DNA from 4 places in the Streptomyces sp. SID5469 genome. Region 3 is predicted to be linked to each of the others. Evidence: riboswitches for the same ligand, from Rfam matches in the RefSeq annotation. Region 3 holds a riboswitch; each other region holds the start of a gene.

Region 1 (5,217 bases), 4.6 Mb from region 3:
ACCGGGCGGGGGCCGGGCGACCGTCCCCCGCCCGGCCCGCCGCCCGCATCGCCCGGCCCGCCGCCCGCATCGCCCGTCCTCCGCCGCTTCGCTTCCCGATCAGGAGAACCTGATGTCCACCAGCGCACTGACACACCGCGTCCGGGTCCTCGCGGCACCGGGCGACCGCCACGACGAGATCCTGACACCCGCCGCCCTGGACTTCGTCGGCCGCCTCGTCGCGGCCTTCGGCGAGCGGCGCCCGGAGCTGCTGAAGGAGCGCAGGCGGCAGGCGATACGGCTCGCGGCCGGATCCGCGCTCGACTTCCCCCTCGCCACCGCCGGTGTCCGGGCGGACGCCTCGTGGCGCGTGGCCGCACCGGCCCCCGGCCTGACCGACCGGCGGGTGGAGATCACCGGCCCGCCCGACCGCCGTACGGCCGTCAACGCGCTCAACTCCAAAGCGCGGGTGTGGATGGCGGACTTCGAGGACGCCACCTCCCCCACCTGGGACAACATCATCGGCGGCCAGCTCACGCTGCTCGACGCCATCGAGCGGCGGATCGACTTCACCACACCGGAGGGCAAGGAGTACCGGTTGGGTGACCGGCTCGCCACCATCATGGTCCGCCCCCGGGGCTGGCACCTGACGGAGGAACACCTGGAGTTCGACGGCCGGCCCGTACCCGCCTCCCTCGTCGACTTCGGCCTGTACTTCTTCCACTGCGCGCAGCGCCAGATCGACGCCGGACACGGACCGTACTTCTACCTGCCGAAGCTGGAGAACAGATACGAAGCCCGCCTGTGGAACGACGTCTTCGTCCTCGCCCAGGAGCTGCTCGGCATCCCCCCGGGGACCATCCGGGCGACCGTGCTCATCGAGACGATCACCGCCGCCGTGGAGATGGAGGAGATCCTCTACGAGCTGCGCGAACACAGCGCCGGCCTCAACGCGGGACGCTGGGACTATCTCTTCAGCTTGATCAAGACCTTCGGGCACCGCACCGACTTCCTGCTGCCCGACCGGGCCACGGTGACCATGACCGCACCCTTCCTGCGCGCCTACACCGAACTGCTGGTGCGCACTTGCCACCGGCGCGGCGCCCACGCCATCGGCGGCATGTCCGCGCAGGTGCCCGGCAGGGATCCGGCCGCGGGCGAGGCGGCCCTGGCGAAGGTCCGGCTGGACAAGGAGCGCGAGGCGGAGGACGGCTTCGACGGCTCCTGGGTGGCCCACCCCGGCCTGGTGCCCATGTGCCGCGAGGTCTTCGACGGTGTCCTCGGCGAGCGGCCGCACCAGATCGAGCGCACCCGGGACGACGTGGAGGTGACCGCCGCGGACCTGCTGTCGGTGCGGCGCATCAGCGGACCGCCCTCGCCGGAAGGGGTCCGTACCAACATCGCGGTCTCGCTGCGCTACTTCGACGCCTGGCTGCGCGGGCGGGGGGCCGTCGCCCTGTACGGCCTGATGGAGGACGCGGCGACCGCGGAGATCGCCCGCGTGCAGATCTGGCAGTGGCTGCGGCACCGGGTCGTCGACCGGGATACCGTGGTGCGGCTGCTCGACGACGAACTCGCCGCCCTGGGCGCGGAGTACCCCTGGGCGGCCCTCGACGAGGTGCGTGCCCTTTTCGAACGAACGGCGCTGGCCGCCGAGTTGCCGCTGTTCTTCACCCCGGACGCCTACACCCGTCACCTCGTCCGGCACGCGGAGGCGCGGTCATGAGCCGAGGCATCCGACGCGTCGGAGTGGTCGGCGGCGGGCAGATGGGCGCCGGCATCGCCGAGGTGTGCGCCCGAGCCGGACTGGACACGATCGTGTGCGAGGTGGACGCCGAGGCCGCCCGAGCCGCACGGGAACGCGTGGAGGCCTCGCTGGATCGTGCCGTCCGGCACGGAAAGCTGGACCGGGCCGCCGCGCAGGACGCCCTCGCCCGTACGACCTTCACCCGCAGCCTCGAAGACCTCGCCGACCGGCAGCTCGTGGTCGAGGCCGTTGTCGAGAACGCGGACGCCAAGACCGAGGTCTTCGCCGCACTGGACAAGATCGTCGAGGATCCCGAGGCGGTCCTGGCCACGAACACCTCCTCCCTCCCGGTCACGCGCCTGGGCATGACGACACGACGCGCCGACCGGGTCATCGGCCTGCACTTCTTCAACCCGGTACCGGTCCTGCCCCTGGTGGAGGTCGTCGCCTCCCTCCACACCTCCGCGCGGACCGTCGACGCCGTCACGGACTTCGCCACCCGGTCGCTGGGCAAGACCGTCATCCGCTCGCAGGACCGGGCCGGCTTCGTCGTCAACGCCCTGCTCATCCCCTACCTCCTGTCGGCGATCCGCATGACGGAGTCCGGCTTCGCCTCCGTCGCCGACGTCGACGCCGGCATGGAACGCGGCTGCGCCCATCCCATGGGACCGCTGAAGCTGGCCGACCTGATCGGGCTGGACACCGTCGCCTCGATCGCGGAGTCGCTGTACGACGAGTTCAAGGAACCGCTCTACGCATCGCCGCCGCTGCTCCAGCGGATGGTGGAGGCGGGGCTGCTCGGCCGCAAGACGGGCCGTGGGTTCCACGTGTACGACCAGGGCTGAGGGGCCCGGTCCGCCGCCGGTTGAGGGACCGGCGGCAGCTGAGGAGCCAGGGCGGGCGACGCCACGGGAGGACGGCGCCGCCCGCCCTGTTCGCCTGTCCGGCGTCTCGTCGCACCGTCCGGGATGTGGGCATCGTCTAGGCTGGGTGGTGCAGCTGGTTCGCCCCGTCCGCCAGGCGGGAGGCGTCGTAAGAGGGAACCCGGCGGGAATCCGGGACTGCCCCGCAGCGGTGAGTGGGAACGAACGCTGTCATACGCACTGGGCCCAAAAGGCCCGGGAAGCGACGGCCAGTAGGTGTCCTCCGTACGGAGGGCGTGCTCGCGAGTCCGAAGACCTGCCCGCTGCCCGTGCGCGACCGTTCGCGCGCGGACATCCCGGTGACCTCGTGGGCGGGTCGGCGTGCATACCTGACGGACGACCGCGCCTTGCCGCGCGGGTCGGCTCCGTCCGGTCCGTCACCCCTTCGCGCTCGCGTCCCGTCCCGGGATCTCAGGGACACATCTCGCGAAGGAGAGATCCGTGACAGCGAAGTCCGCAGCCGCGGCGGCACGGGCCACCGTGTACGGCTACCCCCGCCAGGGCCGGGGCCGGGAACTGAAGAAGGCGATCGAGGGGTACTGGAAGGGCCGCCTCGACGCCGACGCCCTCCGGACCACCGCCACCGGCCTGCGCCGGGACACCTGGCAGCAGCTGGCCGAGGCCGGCATCCACGAAGTACCGACCGGCGACTTCTCGTACTACGACCACGTCCTGGACACCAGCGTCATGGTCGGCGCGATCCCCGCACGCCACCGCGCCGCGGTCGAGGCCGACGCGCTCGACGGCTACTTCGCGATGGCGCGCGGTACGCAGGACGTGGCGCCGCTGGAGATGACCAAGTGGTTCGACACCAACTACCACTATCTGGTGCCGGAGTTGGGTCCGGACACCGTCTTCAGCACCGACTCCGCCAAGCAGGTCGCCGAGCTCGGCGAAGCGCTCGCCCTCGGCCTCACCGCCCGCCCGGTCCTCGTCGGCCCGGTCACCTATCTCCTGCTCGCCAAGCCCGCGCCCGGCGTGGCCGCGGACTTCGACCCGCTGACCCTCCTCGACCGGCTGCTGCCCGTGTACGCCGAGGTCCTCGCCGACCTGCGGGCGGCCGGCGCCGAGTGGGTGCAGCTCGACGAGCCGGCCCTCGTCCAGGACCGCACGCCCGCCGAACTGAACGCCGCCGAGCGCGCCTACCGCGTCCTGGGAGGGCTCACCGACCGCCCGAAGCTGCTGGTCGCCTCCTACTTCGACCGGCTCGGCGACGCCCTGCCCGTCCTCGCCGAGGCACCCGTCGAGGGACTCGCGCTCGACTTCGCCGAAGGGGCCGCCGCGAACCTGGACGCGCTCGCCGCCGTGGGCGGTCTGCCCGGCAAGCGCCTGGTCGCCGGTGTCGTCGACGGGCGCAACATCTGGGTCAACGACCTGGAGAAGTCCCTCGCCCTGCTGGGCACCTTGCTGGGGCTCGCCGACCGGGTCGACGTGGCCGCCTCCTGTTCGCTGCTCCACGTCCCGCTCGACGCCGCCGCCGAACGCGACATCGCACCGCAGGTCCTGCGCTGGCTCGCCTTCGCCCGCCAGAAGACCGCCGAGATCGTCACCCTCGCCAAGGGGCTCGGCCACGGCACCGACGCCATCGCCGCGCAGCTCGCCGCCAACAGGGCCGACCTCGTCTCCCGCGCCGACTCGGCGCTGACCCGCGACCCGGCGGTACGGTCCCGCACCGCCGCCACCACCGATGCCGACGCCCGCCGCTCGGGGCCCTACCCCGAGCGGGCCGCCGCCCAGCGCGCCCGCCTCGGTCTGCCCCTGCTGCCGACCACCACCATCGGCTCCTTCCCCCAGACCGCCGAACTGCGCACCGCGCGGGCCGACTTGCGGGCCGGGCGGATCGACAGCGCCGGGTACGAGGAGCGCATCAGGGCCGAGATCGGCGAGGTGATCTCCTTCCAGGAGAAGGCGGGTCTCGATGTCCTCGTGCACGGCGAGGCCGAACGCAACGACATGGTCCAGTACTTCGCCGAACGGCTCACCGGCTACCTCACCACGCAGCACGGCTGGGTGCAGTCGTACGGCACCCGGTATGTGCGCCCGCCGGTCCTCGCCGGCGACATCTCCCGCCCGGAGCCGATGACGGTGCCCTGGACGACGTACGCGCAGTCCCTCACCGACCGCCCGGTCAAGGGCATGCTGACCGGCCCGGTCACCATGCTCGCCTGGTCCTTCGTCCGCGACGACCAGCCGCTCGGCGAGACCGCCCGCCAGGTCGCCCTCGCCCTGCGCGACGAGGTGGGCGACCTTGAGGCGGCGGGCACTTCGGTCATCCAGGTGGACGAGCCCGCCCTGCGCGAAACCCTGCCACTGCGCGCCGCGGACCGTCCCGCCTACCTGGCCTGGGCCACCGAGGCGTTCCGGCTCACCACCGGCGGCGTTCGCCCGGACACCCAGATCCACACGCACATGTGCTACGCCGAGTTCGGCGACATCGTCCAGGCGATCGACGACCTCGACGCCGACGTCATCAGCCTGGAGGCCGCCCGCTCGCACATGCAGGTCGCCCGGGAACTGGCCGAGCACGCCTACCCGAGGGAGGCGGGGCCCGGCGTGTACGACATCCAC
Region 2 (5,217 bases), 4.2 Mb from region 3:
GAGCTGGCGGACCGGCTCCCCGCGGAACTGGAGGCCGTCGGTGAACTGGCTCCGCCCCGACTGGCCGTGCACGTAGGCCCCCTGGAGACGGACCCCGTCGACCTGACGTCCGACGTGGGCGTCGAGTACACCCGGGCGATGCTCCGCTCCGCCGAGTTCCGCAGGCTGTCGGACCACTACCCGGATCACCCCACCCTCTGCATCTCGCCCGAGGCGTACAAGGCACTCACCGCTGACGGCCGCCCGCTGCTGCGGTTCGCCCCGCACCTGGTCACCAGCGCGGCGGGCACGGAGGTGTGCGTCGTCCTCACCCCGCTCGGGCACGCTTACGCGGACGACTCCGAACTGCTCCGACTGGCACGGACGTTCAACGAACTCGACCCGGACGGACGGCGCCTGGCAGGCGCCCTGCGCGACTGCTTCGACGCGGCGCTCGACATGGAGAACACCGGCCGCTTCGACCTTCGTCAGCTCAGGGGACGGGAGCGGGCGCTGACCGCACTCGAACTGGAACGCTCCCTGTGCCGCGCGTTCCCCTTCGACGCCGGCGAGAGCACGGACCTGGTGTGGCGTCCGTCCGGGCGCCGCGCCCCCGTCCCGTTCGAACTGCGACTCTCGCTCACGGGGCCGAACTGGCGTTTCTCCCCGCACACCCAGGACGTCCTCTGCCTGGTCGTGCAGGCCGACGACCGGGCCTCCCGCTGGTCGGCCGGGCTCATCCGGGTACGGCCCGACGCGCTCACCCGCACGTCGGAACCGGAGAACGACGGCACGGCCGTGCTGACCACTTCCGCCCGTCGGTCCGCCGTGCTGTGGCTGCGTCGCGACGCCCCGCTGCCCGAGAACGTCCTGCTGCACCTCGACGACGCGACCCGCGCGGCGATCCTCGCCCCGAAGGACGCGGTCGGCCGTACGGCGGAGTTCTTCCGCCGGGTCCAGGGCAGGCCGGTCCCCGTCACCGCGCTGCGCCCCCTGCTCCGCGGGCAGGACCACAAGAGGCGCGTACGGGAGGCCGTGGTGGTGCTGCGTCCCGAAGGAGTCCTGGTGGTGCGGGGCAACTCATGGGGCCGCGCCGTGGCCGAGGCGCTGCGCCTGCGCCGGCCCGCGGAGGACGAACTCCTGAGCGTACGGCTCGCGGCGCACCGGCCCGGCCACGGCGACCGGCCCACCGTCTCCATCGGCGCCGGCACGTGGGTCGTCGCGGCCTCCGACGATCCCGTGGTGCCGTTCGTGGAGGGTTTCCCCGCCCCGTCGTGGCTCTCGTGAGCCGCCCGGTCCGTGGCGGACCGGCATGAGATCAGGACCACGGATGCCGTGAAACCCGCACGTCACCCCCGTGTGCATGGCAGGATCCACCGCGATGAACGCATCCCCCACGGTCCGGACCGTACGCGCGGCGGTGTTCGCCGTCGGGTGCGTGCTGCTGGCCGTCGGGGGACACGCGCTGGCGACCGGTGCCGTGCCGCCGGTGTGGCTGGACGTGGCCGGGTTCCTGCCCGTCTTCGCCGCCGCCTTTGCGCTGGGCGGCCGGGAGCGGTCGCTGGCCGGGATCGGCGGCGCGATGCTCACCGTGCAGGGCGGCATGCACCTGGCCTTCGACGCCGTGCGGCCACGGGCCGAGCGGATGCCCATGCCGGGGACGGCCCACGGCATGCACATGGCCCACCAGCCGCACGCGATGACCTCCCACGCCGTCGCCGCACACCTCGCCGCCGCCCTGCTCGCGTCCTGGTGCCTGCGCCGCGGCGAGGCCGCCCTGTGGTCGCTGCTGCGCAAGGCCGTCGCGTTCGTCCCGGGCCTCGCGGCCTGGTGGCGTACGGCACCGCTGCCCGCGTACGCGGCCGCGGCACGCCCGTACGCGCCCGGCCCCCGCCGCCCCCACCGGACCCTGCTCCGCCACGCCCTGTCCCGGCGCGGCCCGCCCGCCGGAAGCCCGTACCCCGCCTGATCCCCTACACCCCAGCACGAGTACGGAGTTTCCCCACTCATGTCCCCGATCCGCACCACCCCGATCCGCACCACCCTGCGCCGCGCCGGCACCGTCACCGCTCTCGCCGCCGCCGGTGTCCTCACCGCGGCGGGCGCCTCCTTCGCGCACGTCACCGTCCACTCCGAGAGCTCCGCGAAGGGCGCCACGGACGGCGTTGTGACCTTCCGGGTTCCCAACGAGGAGGACACCGCAAGCACCACCAAGGTGCAGGTCTTCCTGCCCACCGACCACCCGGTCCTGGGCGTGCTCGTCACCCCGCAGGACGGCTGGAGTGCCAAGGTGACGACCACGAAGCTCAAGACGCCGGTCAAGACGGACGACGGCACCATCACCGACGCCGTCTCCGAGATCACCTGGACCGGCGGCCGCATCCGGCACGGCCAGTACCAGGACTTCGATGTCGCCTTCGGCCAGCTCCCCGACGACGCCGACCAGCTGACCTTCAAGACGCTGCAGACCTACTCCGACGGAAACGTCGCCCGCTGGATCGAGGAGACGCCGAAGGGCGGCGAGGAGCCGGAGAACCCGGCGCCGGTGCTCCGGCTCACCGCCAAGGGCGCCGCGGAGGACACCGGGTCCGCCGCCGACAGCGACAAGAGCGCCGCCGGGAGCGGGAGTTCCGAGACCAAGGCGGCCGACAGCGACTCGACCGCCCGCGGGCTCGGCATCGCCGGACTGATCGTCGGCGTCCTCGGCCTGGCCGCCGCGGGCTTCGCCATCGCCCGCGGCCGTACCGCCACCGCCCGCTCCGTGGACGAGTAGCCGCCGGCCCGCCCCCCCCGCCGGCGTCAGTTCCCGTCGGCGGGGCGGACCGCCCAGCGCTGCTCCACCCTGGCCACCCGCCAGTACGTGATCGCCGCCGCCCACACGACCCCGAACAGCCCGACGATGATGTAGCCCACGTTGTCGAGGTCGAGGCCGGCGATCCAGCCGGTCACCGAGTCCCGCAGGTCGAGCTTGTCGTGCAGTACGCCGACCAGCTCGATGGTGCCGATCAGAAACGCCACGGCGATCGACAGACCGGTGATCGCCAGGTTGTAGAACACCTTGCGCACGGGGTTCGAGAAGGCCCACTGGTAGGCGAAGTTCATGAACGTGCCGTCGAGCGTGTCGAACAGGCTCATGCCCGCCGCGAACAGCAGCGGCAGACACAGGATCGCGTACCAGGGCAGCCCGGCCGCCGCACCGCTGCCCGCCATCACCATCAGCGTGACCTCGGTGGCCGTGTCGAAGCCCAGCCCGAAGAGGAAGCCCAACGGGAACATCTGCCCGGGACGGGTGATCGACTTGGTGAAGCGCCCCAGGATGCGGTTCATGAACCCCCGCGAGTCCAGGTGCTGTTCGAGCTCCCGCTCGTCGTACGTTCCCGCCCGCATGGCCCGGAAGACCCGCAGGATGCCGACGAGGGCGACGAGATTGAGGGCGGCGATCAGATAGAGGAACGACCCGGAGATGGTCGTACCCAGAACGCCCAGCACCTGGTGCGTGGTGGAGTCCTCGTTCATGACCCGTCCCGCCAGCTGGGTGCCCCCGGCGATCAGCGCGGCGAGGACGACGACCACGCTGGAGTGCCCGAGCGCGAACCAGAACCCCACCGACACCGGCCGCTTGCCGTCGGCCATCAGCTTGCGGGTGGTGTTGTCGATGGCGGCGATGTGGTCGGCGTCGAAGGCGTGCCGCATACCGAGCGTGTAGGCGGTGACGCCGAGGCCGATACCGAAGGCCTTGGAGCCGACCTCGTAGTGCCCGGGCACGACCAGCAGGAACAGAACGCCGAACGCGACCACGTGCAGGGCCGCGATCACCGCCAGCAGCCCGGCGGTACGGACGGTGTCCTCACGCCGCCACCGGAAGGAGGCGGCGGCCTCGGAAGACTGCGCGGGCAGGGTCATACGGTCACGCTCCAGCACCTCGTGGATCACTTCGTGAGATGCCGTGGCCGGTCTCCTGGCTTACGGGTACACGCGCCCGTCCCTGCCTTCCCGGCCCTGAGGGACCAGTGGCGCCGCCCGCGGCGGCACGGAACGGGAACTCCCCGATCACAGTGGCGAGGGCCGCTCCGGCATGAACCCCCTGAGGGGCCGTCACCGGCTTCCCGAGCACCACGGCCCGCCAACCCTAGGGCTGACCTGGGAACACCTGCAAGGCTGCACAGTTGCGCAGGTGTCCGTACGTAGGAAAGATCACATACGGCCGCCTGGAAGAATGCGCGCATGCATCTCGTCCCCGCCGACCGCGTTGACCGGAGCACCATCGACGGCCACCGGGTCTGTGACGCCATCGCCGCGATCGGCGAGCCCCACGGCGTACGCGCCTGGGCCGACCGGTTCTCCCTGCTCGCCGACCCCGGCCGGCTCGCCCTCCTCCTCGCCCTGCACCGGGCCGGACCGCTCGCCGTCTCCGACCTCGCGGTCGCCACCGGCATGAACGACCCCGCCGTCTCGCAGGCGCTGCGGCTGCTGCGCACCGCCGAGGTGGTCGTGGGCGAGAAGGCGGGGCGGGTCGTGCGGTACCGGGTGATCGACCCGGTGGTGCTGAAGCTGCTGGAGCAGGTGACCTGAGGGCCCCGTCAACGCTTCGGCTGCAACCGCACATCCGTGCTCGACAGCGTCTCCGGCGACGCGGAGAAGGCGCGCAGCCGGATGCGTACACCTGGCTCGGGGAGCTTGAACCTGCCGTCGGGCGGCAGGAGTTCATAGCGGGCCGAGCCGTGGGCGGGGACAGACGCCGGGCCGGCCTTGACCGACCAGTAGCGGTTCATGCCCTGATTGGTGGTCACCGTGAAGTGGGGGCGCATGGTGGTGCCGCCGGTGTTGGTGACCCGGAGGGTGAGCCCGGTGACGGTCCCCGTGCCCCGGCGGACGGCCAGGACCTCCATGCGCAGGGGCGGCGCGCCGGTCACCGCGTACGCCGCCGCCGACAGGGGCAGTGCCAGCAGCAGCGCGACGACGCCCACGCGGGCCGCCCGCCGCCGGTGCGCCCCGAACGGCAGCCGGGGCTGCCAGGCGCTCGCGAAGGCCGAGGGCGGCGCGGTGACGGCGGCCGCCAGCCACAACGGCGTCATCAGCAGGTAGTAGCCGTCCTGCGAGCGGGTCGCCAGGAAGAACGTGCACCAGGGCAGCACCGTCGCCGCCGGCCCCAGCCGGCGCATGAACAGGACGAGCAGCGCGAGCAGGACCGCCGCCAGCAGCGTGCTCGCATGGGAGTACCAGGCCAGTCGCCCGCTG
Region 3 (5,217 bases):
GACGCGGCGGAGGGCTTCGACCCGACCGCGACGGACCGCGAGGGCTTCGACGGCGGCCACGGGGAGGGCGGCCGACGGGACGGGAGCGCGCTTGCGGAGGAGGCGGGGGCGGCGGGGACGCGAGGGGGAAGGGGCGGGGGCCGCCGTTGCCGTTGCCGTTGCCGTCGGTGTGGGTGTCTCCGTTGCCGCCAGCCGCTCCCGCAGCGCGCCCGCGCGGCGCCGGGCGTCCCGCACCGTCAGGGGCAGCGGGGACCAGCCGGCCAGCCGGCCCAGGTCCACCACCGGCGGGTACACCGGGGAGGCCGCCATCACCTCGGGCGGGGTGCCGAGGGTCAGCGGGGCGCCCGGCGCCGGCAGCAGGGCCACCCGGTCCGCGTACTGCACGACCCGTTCCAGCCGGTGCTCGGCCATCAGGACCGTCGTACCGAGATCGTGGACGAGGCGCTGGAGGACCGCGAGGACCTCCTCGGCCGCCGCCGGGTCCAGCGCGGACGTCGGCTCGTCGAGGACCAGGACCTTCGGGTGCGGGGTGAGGACCGAGCCGATCGCGACGCGCTGCTGCTGGCCGCCGGAGAGGGTGGAGATCGGCCGGTCGCGCAGTTCGGCGAGCCCCAGCAGGTCCAGGGTCTCCTCGACCCGGCGCCGCATCACGTCCGGCGCGATCCCCAACGACTCCATGCCGTAGGCGAGTTCGTCCTCGACCGTGTCCGTCACGAAGTGGGACAGGGGATCCTGCCCCACCGTGCCCACCACGTCCGCGAGTTCGCGCGGCTTGTGCGTGCGCGTGTCCCGCCCGGCGACGGTCACCCGGCCGCGCAGGGTGCCGCCCGTGAAGTGCGGCACCAGACCGCTCACCGCGCCGAGCACCGTCGACTTGCCGACCCCGGACGGGCCGACCAGCAGCACCAGTTCACCCTCCGGGACCGTGAAGTCCACACCCCGGACGGTCGGTTCGGCCGCCCCGTCGTACGTCACCGAGACGTCCTCGAAGCGGATCATGCGGACTCCTTCGGAGCGGGCGAGACGAAGGCGGGGAGCAGACCGAGCAGGATCGCCGCCGCGGGCAGGAGGGGGAGCGCCGGCGCCGTCAGGGGTACGACACCGGGGTGCAGGGCGGCCGGGTCGTACGCGGCGGAGACGATCAGCAGCGCCGCCACCGCGACCCCGCACCCCGCGACCAGCCACGCCCGTACGCCCCACACGTCCGGCCGGTAGCGCGTGCGCAGGGAGCGGCGGCCGCCCAGCCACAGACCGCCGAGCGCCGCGGCGAGGCCGGCGCCCAGCACGGGCAGACCGTAGCCGCCGCCCTCCGCGGTCAGCAGTCCGTACGTGCCCGCGCAGACGCCGACCAGACCGCCCAGCGTCAGCGCGGCCGTCGTGCGGCGCACGGCGGGCGGGACCTCGGCACTGCGGCCGTAGCCGCGCGCGTCCATCGCCGCCGCGAGGGCGACCGAACGTTCCAACGCGCCCTCCAGGACCGGGAGTCCGACGTGCAGCAGACCGCGCAGCCCCCGGTCCGGGCGGCCGCGCAGCCGACGGGCCGCCCGCAGCCGCTGGGCGTCGGCGATCAGGTTCGGGGCGAAGGTCAGCGCGACGACCACGGCGACTCCGGCCTCGTACAGGGCGCCCGGGAGCGACTTGAGCAGGCGCGCCGGGTTCGCGAGGGTGTTGGCGGCGCCCACGCAGATGAGGAGCGTGGCCAGCTTCAGACCGTCGTACAGGGCGAAGACCAGCCCCTCCGCGGTGACCCGGCCGCCGACGCGGATGCCCTGGGCCCAGTGCGGGAGCGGGACTTCGGGGAGCACGACGACGGTGTGCGTGCCGGGGATGGGGGAGCCGAGGAAGACGGCGAAGCCGAGGCGGATGCCGAGGACGGCGAGCGCGAGTCTGACGAAGGCGTTGTAGGAGCGGGCCCAGGGGGCGCTGGTGCGCCGGGCCGCGACGACGTAGGCGGACACGGCGACGAGGAGGGCGAGCAGCAGGGGGTTGGTGGTGCGGGAGGCGGCGGTGCCCAGGCCGAGGGCCCAGAGCCACCAGGCCCCCGGGTGGAGGGCGTTGGTCCGGTTCGCCGTCGGCTGCGCCCATCGGTCCCGCCGCGCGCGGCGGCGGTCCGCGGCGGTGGCGGCAGTCATGGTCCCCACCTCGTCTCAGCCCCGCCGGCGCCGGGCCCGCCAGATGGCCGCGGCGCCCAGCAGCGCCACCGCCGCCACGCCCGCGAGCAGCCCCACCGACGGACCGGGCCGCGGCGCGTTCTTGTCGGACGTGGCCGTGGGCTCGTCGGACGTGGCCGTCGGCTCCTTGGCCGTCGGCTCCTTGGGCGTCGTCACCTGCTCGCCGCAGCCCGTCCGCGGATAGCCCGCGATGGCGCACAGCAGCGCGTTCGTGTCGTAGCGCAGGGGCCGTGCCACCGCGGCCAGGGCGTCCGCCGTCGTCGCGTCGTCGGGTATGCGGGCGCAGGCCGTACGCGGCGCCGAAGGGGTCTCGCCCCGCGGGGCGTCAGCGCGCGTGCCGAAGTCGAGGACCAGCGCCACCCGCTTCCTGCCCTCCCGCGCGGGCGTCCTCGCGCAGATCACGGCGAAGCCCGCCGTCCCGCGCGGTTTCGCCGAGTCCTGCGAGTCGGCGCTGACCGAGAAGCGGAAGCCCTGGACGTCGCCGTCGGAGGGGCGTGCGGTGGACGGCCCCTGGGTCGCGTACGTCCAGCTGCCGCCGACGCGGTCCCAGAAGGACCAGTAGCGGTAGCCGGTGGCCCCCGCCCGGCCCGCGTCGCCGAGGACCAGCAGGAGCACGGCCAGGACCAGGGCGGACGTCCCGCGGAGGCTCACAGCTGCTGCCTCTTGTTGCGGCGGGAGAGCAGGAACCCGATGCCGATGCCGGCGACGAGGCAGACGCCGACGAGCCACCAGACGTTGAACGCGCTCTTGTGGTCGACCTTCTTCGCGTCGGGCTCGGACGCGGCCGAGTCGCGGGACGGCGCCTGCGCCGCCGGACCCGTCGCGCCGAGCTTCTCGACGAGGTCCACCCCGCCGAAGTCGCGTGGCTGGGCGCCCGCCGCGCGCGCCGCGAAGATCAGCTGCGCGTACGCGGCCGGACCGGCCTTCGCCGCCCAGACACCGGAGTTCTTCTCCAGCCAGGCGAGCGGCCCGGCGGTGGCCGACGTCGACCCGGCGGCGGCCAGGGCGACGACCGCGTCCGCGGTGTTGCCGTAGTCCGGCTGGGGCTTGGCGCCGGGCATCGCGGACTTCAGGTAGGGCGCCTTGGCCAGGGACGCGGCGAGATAGGAGGCGCCGTTGTGCGCCGCGTCCGCGGGCGTGAAGGAGTCACCGGAGGCGCACTCGGATCCCTTGGACTGCCCGGATGCCTTGGACTCCCCGGACCCCTTGGACGCCTTGCCGGCCGCCTCGATGACGAAGCCCTTGCCCAGGCTGCCGACCACGCCGGCCGCCGTCGCGTCCGCGTTCGCCGCGAGGGCGCCCTTCTTGTCGGGCTGGAAGGCGAACGCGCCGCCGCCGGTCTTGTCGCACGGCACGGAGAGCGCGAGCAGGGCGTCGTAGGGCGACTTCCCGTTCTTCACCTGCTTCTTCGGCTCGTCGCCCGCGGCGGCCAGCGCGCCGATCACCACGGACGTCGAGTTCGCGTCGCTCGCGCCACCGGCCGTGTACCCCCAGCCGCCGTCCTTGTTCTGCACGTCCTTCAGCCAGCGCACGGCCTGGCCGACCTCGGCGTCGTGTCCGCCCAGTGCCGCCAGCGCCTGCACCGCCGCCGCCGTGCTGTTGGTGTCGACCATCGTCTTGGCGTCGCACTTCGCGCTCGCGTCCGCGCGGTACGGCGCGAAGGCGCCGCTCGCGCACTGCTGCCCGGTCAGCCAGTCCACCGCCTTGGCGGCCGGCCGCACCCCCACCGTGTGCTGGGCGAGCAGCGCGAGCGACTGGCGCCAGACACCGTCGTACGTCGGGTCCGTGGAGCCGTACAGGGCGGAGGGGAAAGCCCGCGACGGTGACGCGGACGGTGACGCGTCGTCGGCAAGGGCGACCGGGGCGGTGGCGCCGCCGATCACGGCGGTGAGGGCCAGTACCGCTGCGCTGCGGCGAACTATCATGATCGGCGGATGCCTCTCCCTGGGAGGGGCCGGGCGCGCGGGCGCACTGAGGCAACCGGGCGGCTCCGACCCCGTGAACCTCGACGGTGCCGGTCATCGGCGGGCTGCCGGTGACCTGAGCCGGTCACGTCCTGTGCGGGGCAGTCCGGCTCACCGCGCGAGCGGCATACGGTTGCGGGTCAGCGCCGGATTTGCACCGGCTTCCCCCCGTACGGGTGTGATGACGACGCGCTCACTCTACCGGCCCGTACGAGCGGACCTGAGGGCCGCCTGTGAGTGGCCGTCCCGCGGATCACACCGCCACGTACGTCCCCGGATCACACCGCCACGTACGTCACCGGGTCGCTCCCCGGTACCGCCTCCGCGCGCCCCAGTTTGACCAGGCGGCGTACATGGGCCTCGGCCTCCGAGACCGCGATGTTCCGTGAGCCGTGGGGGATGTGCTCCCAGGGCCGGTTCCACTCCATGCGCTCGGCGAGCTGCCAGGGCGTGAGCGGGGTGTCCAGGAGGGTGAGCAGTCCGGTCAGCCGCTCCTCGTGGTGCGTGAGCAATTCCCGTACGCGGGCGGGCGCGTCGGTGAAGGCGTGCTGGTGGGCCGGGAGCACCTCGGCGGGCCCGAGCCGGCCGACGCGCTCCAGGGAGTCGAGATAGTCGCCGAGGGGATCAGTGACCGTGGTGTCGTCCGGGTCCTCGTACAGGCCGATGTGCGGGGTGATCCGGGGGAGGAGATGGTCGCCGGAGAACAGGCGTCCGTGGCCGGGGAGTTGAGCGGGATGCTCCTCCTCCAGGTGGAGGCACACATGTCCGGGGGTGTGCCCCGGTGTCCAGATCGCGCGCAGTCGGCGGCCGGGGAGGCCGACGAGGTCGCCGGGGACGATCTCGCGGTCGGGGAGCGCGGGGGACAGGCCCGGCAGAGCGCGCGGACGGGCGGCGCGCAGGGGCGCCACGTGCGCCTCGGGGGCGCCGGCCGCCATGAGCTTGGCGGTCATGTAGGAGAACCAGCGCTCGGGGCGGGCCTCGCGGGTGCGCCGCACCACCGCGGTGTCCGCCGCGTGCATCGCGATCCAGGCCCCGGACATTTCGCGCACCCGGCCCGAGAGGCCGTGGTGGTCGGGGTGGTG
Region 4 (5,217 bases), 640 kb from region 3:
CCGCCGTCGCCGCGCCGGTCGTGGCCGGAATCGCCGCGATGCTGGCGACCCGCCTCACCTACCGGATCGGCGCCCGCGCCGACGAGAAGGCGACCAAGAAGGGCTACCGCGCCGGGCAGATCGCCTCGGCCGGCCTGGTCTCCCTCGCCCACGGCACGAACGACGCGCAGAAGACGATGGGCATCATCACCCTCGCGCTGGTGACCGGCGGTGTCGTCGCCCCCGGCTCGAACCCCCCGATGTGGGTCATCGTCTCGGCCGGCACGGCCATCGCGCTGGGCACCTACCTCGGCGGCTGGCGGATCATCCGCACCATGGGCAAGGGCCTGACCGACCTGGCCCCGCCGCAGGGCTTCGCCGCCCAGACCAGCGCCGCGACGGCCATCCTGGCCTCCTCGCACATCGGCTTCTCGCTCTCCACCACCCAGGTCTGCTCCGGCTCCGTCCTCGGTGCGGGCATCGGCCGCAAGGGCGGGGTGGTCCGCTGGTCCACCGCGACCCGGATGTTCGCCGCCTGGGGTCTGACCCTGCCGGCCGCCGGCCTGGTCGGCGCGGGCGCCGAACTCCTCACCAAGCAGGGCACCTGGGGCACCATCGCCACCGGCGTGCTGCTGGTCGCCGGTGCGGGTGCCATCTGGGCCCTGTCCCGCCGCCAGCCGGTGACCGTCGACAACGTCAACGACATCGCGGCCGAGCCCGCGGGTGTCGTCACCACCGCGATCGCCGCGGTCACCCCGCCGCCGGCGGGCCCGGTCTCCGTGGTCGACGCCACCGCCGACCTGAAGACCACCATCCCGGCCCCGTCCCCGGGCGCGGAGCCCACCCGTCCGGCCACGGTGTAAGGAACGAACAGCATGAGCATCGACTGGGCAGCACTGGGCTCCGTCTTCGGAGTCAGCCTCGTGGTCACCGTCGGCCTGGTGGGCCTCTTCACCCTGGGCATCGTCGGCCTCACCAAGAAGGAGTCGGCCGAGGGCGGGTCGGCCGCACTGGCGACCACCGGCGCCTACGCCTGCTTCGCGGCGTGCGCGGCGGCGGTGGCGTACGGGATCTATCTGATCGTCGCCTGACGCACGGCGGTACACGCACCTGGGGTGCGGGACGGACCATCCGTCCCGCACCCCACGCGTATGCGTCCCGCACCCCACGCATAAGCACCCCGTGCTCCATGCGCGTGCGCCCCGCCCCACGCCCGAACGCGCCCCGCACGCCGTGTGCGTGTGGGCCTCAGCACACTCCTCCGTCCCAGGTCAACAGCAAGTTGACGGGTGTTCGGGAGCCATGGTGGACTGCCGGAGCCAAGTACGGCGGCAGAAGAGGAAGCCGGTGTGAGTCCGGCGCGGTCCCGCCACTGTCACCGGGGAAGTAAGTCCCCGGGAGCCAGGAACTCTCACCGCCGGTCTCGTCGAACCAGGGCGTGGACACCCTGAGTGAGGACATATCGCCATGCGCGGCTGCCCGTTGCGGGTCTTGCTCACCAGTACGTTCAGCACGCGGCCTCTCCTCCCCCCGACGGCGGGCTGACCCCATGCGTGCCGATCGCGTCTTCGCGTACGGCGCCGCCGCCGGGCTCATCGGCGACCTGCTCCTGGGCGATCCCCGCCGCGGGCATCCGGTCGCCGCGTTCGGGCGGGCCGCGGGCGTCGTGGAGCGGGTGCTGTGGCGGGACCACCGCGGGTGGGGCGCGCTGCACACCGTCGTCTGTGCCGGTGGGGCCGTGGGCCTCGCCGCCGTCGCCGCCCGTTCCGTACGCACCTCCCGTACCGCTTCCGTCGCGCTGACCGCCGCCGCCACCTGGGCCGTGGTCGGCGGGACCTCCCTCGGGCGCGAGGCGCGGGCCATCGGGCAGGCCCTGGACGCGGGGGACATCGAGGGGGCCCGGGAGCGGCTCCCCCATCTGTGCGGGCGCGACCCGGGGGCCCTCGACGCCGACGGGATCGCCCGCGCCGTCGTCGAGTCCGTCGCCGAGAACACCTCCGACGCGGTCGTGGGGGCGCTGGTGTGGGGGGCTGTCGGCGGCGTGCCGGGGCTCGTCGGTTTCCGGGCCGTCAACACGCTCGACGCCATGGTCGGGCACCGGTCTCCCCGGTATCTGCGGTACGGGTGGGCCTCGGCCCGGCTCGACGACGTCATGGGGTGGCCGGGCGCCCGGCTGACGGCCGTACTCGCCGCCCTCGCCGGACACGATCCGCGCGGCGCCCTGCGCGCCTGGCGCTCGGACGCCGCCCGGCATCCGAGCCCCAACGCCGGCCCGGTGGAGGCCTCCTTCGCGGGGGCTCTCGGGGTACGGCTGGGCGGAACGCTCTCGTACGGGGGCAGGGTCGAACACCGGCCCGTGCTCAACGGCGGCGGACGGGCCGTGGACAGCAAGGACATCGAGCGGGCCGTACGCCTGTCGCGGCGGGTGGGCTGGCTCGCCCTGGGCGTGGCCGCCGCCGGGCGGCTGTGGAAACGGGGAGGGACGTCATGAGCGGCGGACTGCTGATCGCCGGTACCACCTCCGACGCGGGCAAGAGCGTCGTGACCGCCGGGATCTGCCGGTGGCTGGTGCGCCAGGGCGTCAAGGTCGCGCCCTTCAAGGCGCAGAACATGTCCCTGAACTCCTTCGTCACGCGCGAAGGTGCCGAGATCGGGCGCGCGCAGGCCATGCAGGCACAGGCCGCCCGGGTCGAGCCCACCGCGCTGATGAACCCCGTGCTGCTCAAGCCCGGGAGCGACAGAAGCAGCCAGGTCGTCCTGATGGGCAGGCCCGTGGGCGAGATGAGCGCGCGCGGCTACCACGGCGGGCGGCAGGAGGCGCTGCTCGGGACCGTCCTGGACTGTCTCGCCGAGTTGCGGGGCACGTATGACGCGGTGATCTGTGAGGGGGCCGGCAGTCCTGCCGAGATCAATCTGCGGCGGACCGACATCGTGAACATGGGGATCGCACGCAACGCGCGGCTGCCCGTGCTCGTCGTCGGCGACATCGACCGCGGCGGCGTCTTCGCCTCCTTCTTCGGAACCGTCGCCCTGCTGTCGCGCGAGGACCAGGAACTCGTCGCCGGGTTCCTCGTCAACAAGTTCCGCGGGGACGTGTCCCTGCTGGAGCCGGGCCTCGACATGCTCCGGAACCTCACCGGGCGGCCCTCGTACGGCGTCCTCCCCTTCCAGCACGGCCTCGGCATCGACGAGGAGGACGGACTGCGGGTGTCGTTGCGGGGATCCGTACGGGAGTCGGCGGTGTCCTCCCCCGTCGGCGAGGACATCCTCCGCGTCGCCGTCTGCGCGATCCCCCTCATGTCCAACTTCACGGACGTGGACGCGCTGGCCGCCGAACCGGGCGTCGTCGTGCGGTTCGTGGACCGGCCCGAGGAGCTGGCGGACGCCGACCTCGTGGTGATTCCGGGGACCCGCGGGACGGTCAAGGCGCTGGAGTGGCTGCGGGAGCGGGGACTTGCCGAAGCGCTGCGGCGCAGAGCCGCGGCCGGACGGCCCGTGCTCGGGATCTGCGGCGGTTTCCAGGTCCTCGGCGAGCACATCGAGGACGACGTCGAGAGCCGTCGGGGCCATGTGGAGGGGCTCGGACTCCTCCCCGTGCGCGTCCGGTTCGCCCGGGAGAAGACCCTCACCCGGCCCGTCGGCGAGGCCCTCGGCGAGCACGTCGAGGGGTACGAGATCCACCACGGCGTCGCCGACGTCACGGGCGGCGACCCCTTCCTGGACGGCTGCCGGGTCGGCGCCGTGTGGGGTACGCACTGGCACGGCTCGCTGGAGTCGGACGGTTTCCGCCGGGCCTTCCTGCGCGAGGTGGCGGCCGCCGCGGGCCGCCGCTTCGTACCGGCCGCCGGCACGTCGTTCGCCGGGCTGCGCGAGGAGCAGCTGGACCGGCTCGGCGATCTGATCGAGGAACACGCGGACACGGACGCGCTGTGGCGGCTCATCGAGTCGGGCGCACCGTCAGGACTGCCTTTCATTCCACCGGGAGCGCCCGCATGAGCACAGTGTTGTTGTTGTCGACCGCCGACACCGATCTGCTGGCGGCCCGCGCCTCCGGCGCCCCGTACCGGATCGGCAATCCGACCCGGGTCGACGTGTCCGAAGAGCTGCCCGCGCTCGTCGCGGGCTCGGACATCGCCGTCGTACGGCTCCTCGGCGGCAAGCGCGCCTGGGAGGACGGGCTGGCGGCGCTCAAGGCGTCCGGGATTCCGACCGTGCTCCTCGGCGGCGAGACCGTCCCGGACGCGGAGCTGATGGCCGAGTCGTCCGTGCCCGCCGGGGTGGTCGCCGAGGCGCTGCGGTATCTGGTCGAGGGCGGTTCCGCCAACCTCGTCGAGCTGGCCCGCTTCCTGTCGGACACCGTGCTGCTGACCGGCGAGGGCTTCGTCGAGCCGCAGCAGATGCCGGAGTACGGCGTCCACGGCGAGCGTCCGTACACGCAGGGCCGTCCGACCGTCGGCGTGCTCTTCTACCGGGCCCACGAGCTGAGCGGCAACACCGCCTTCGTGGACACGCTGTGCGATGCCGTCGAGGCGCGGGGCGCCAACGCCCTGCCCGTGTACTGCGGTTCGCTGCGCGGCGCGGACACCGGGCTGTACGAGATCCTCGGCAAGGCCGACGCGCTCGTCGCCACCGTCCTCGCCGCGGGCGGCACCCACGCCTCCCAGGCATCCGCCGGCGGCGACGAGGAGGCGTGGGACATCGGCGCGCTCACCGATCTCGACATCCCGGTGCTGCAAGGCCTCTGTCTCACCTCCTCGCACGCCGCCTGGGAGGGGTCGGACGCCGCCCTGTCCCCCATGGACGCGGCGATGCAGGTCGCGATCCCGGAGTTCGACGGCCGCCTCATCACGGTCCCCTTCTCCTTCAAGGAGCAGGGCCCCGACGACGTCCCGGTGTATGTCGCCGACCCCGAGCGGGCCGCGCGGGTCGCCGGAATCGCCCTGCGGCACGCCCTGTTGAAGCACAAGCCGAACGCGGAGAAAAAGCTCGGGATCGTCTTCACCGCCTATCCGACCAAGCACTCGCGGGTCGGCAACGCGGTCGGTCTCGACACGCCCGCCTCCGCGGTACGGGTCCTCGACGCGCTCCGGGACGCGGGCTACGGCCTCACCGAATACCCCGACAACGGCGACGAGTTGATCCACCGGCTCATCGCGGCCGGCGGCCACGACGTCGAGTGGCTGACCGAGGAGCAGCTCGCCGCCGCTCCGGCGCGCGTGCCGCTCGCGGACTACCGGG

The links. Region 3 has a riboswitch for cobalamin ahead of GTY58_RS30510 (prenyltransferase/squalene oxidase repeat-containing protein). Riboswitches for the same ligand answer to the same signal wherever they lie in the genome.
Region 1: another riboswitch for cobalamin. It lies ahead of metE (5-methyltetrahydropteroyltriglutamate--homocysteine S-methyltransferase); the one in region 3 lies ahead of GTY58_RS30510 (prenyltransferase/squalene oxidase repeat-containing protein).
Region 2: another riboswitch for cobalamin. It lies ahead of GTY58_RS12225 (HoxN/HupN/NixA family nickel/cobalt transporter); the one in region 3 lies ahead of GTY58_RS30510 (prenyltransferase/squalene oxidase repeat-containing protein).
Region 4: another riboswitch for cobalamin. It lies ahead of GTY58_RS33350 (cobalamin biosynthesis protein); the one in region 3 lies ahead of GTY58_RS30510 (prenyltransferase/squalene oxidase repeat-containing protein).

What each region holds. Positions count from the first base shown of each region.
Region 1 is NZ_WWIN01000001.1:2,493,299-2,498,515, forward strand. Features, by position in the region: gene aceB (malate synthase A) at 113-1,705, shown strand; gene GTY58_RS10760 (3-hydroxybutyryl-CoA dehydrogenase) at 1,702-2,571, shown strand; cobalamin riboswitch at 2,710-2,928, shown strand; gene metE (5-methyltetrahydropteroyltriglutamate--homocysteine S-methyltransferase) at 3,091-5,217, shown strand, end outside.
Region 2 is NZ_WWIN01000001.1:2,841,120-2,846,336, reverse strand. Features, by position in the region: gene GTY58_RS41310 (NaeI family type II restriction endonuclease) at 1-1,266, shown strand, start outside; gene GTY58_RS12235 (hypothetical protein) at 1,361-1,948, shown strand; gene GTY58_RS12230 (YcnI family protein) at 1,988-2,752, shown strand; gene GTY58_RS12225 (HoxN/HupN/NixA family nickel/cobalt transporter) at 2,779-3,882, opposite strand; cobalamin riboswitch at 3,910-4,126, opposite strand; gene GTY58_RS12220 (metalloregulator ArsR/SmtB family transcription factor) at 4,204-4,551, shown strand; gene GTY58_RS12215 (membrane protein) at 4,560-5,217, opposite strand, start outside.
Region 3 is NZ_WWIN01000001.1:7,055,118-7,060,334, forward strand. Features, by position in the region: gene GTY58_RS30495 (ABC transporter ATP-binding protein) at 1-999, opposite strand, end outside; gene GTY58_RS30500 (CbiQ family ECF transporter T component) at 996-2,132, opposite strand; gene GTY58_RS30505 (SCO2322 family protein) at 2,148-2,822, opposite strand; gene GTY58_RS30510 (prenyltransferase/squalene oxidase repeat-containing protein) at 2,819-4,096, opposite strand; cobalamin riboswitch at 4,214-4,346, opposite strand; gene GTY58_RS30515 (MBL fold metallo-hydrolase) at 4,414-5,217, opposite strand, start outside.
Region 4 is NZ_WWIN01000001.1:7,693,184-7,698,400, reverse strand. Features, by position in the region: gene GTY58_RS33360 (inorganic phosphate transporter) at 1-842, shown strand, start outside; gene GTY58_RS33355 (hypothetical protein) at 855-1,070, shown strand; cobalamin riboswitch at 1,268-1,411, shown strand; gene GTY58_RS33350 (cobalamin biosynthesis protein) at 1,529-2,470, shown strand; gene GTY58_RS33345 (cobyric acid synthase) at 2,467-3,975, shown strand; gene cobN (cobaltochelatase subunit CobN) at 3,972-5,217, shown strand, end outside.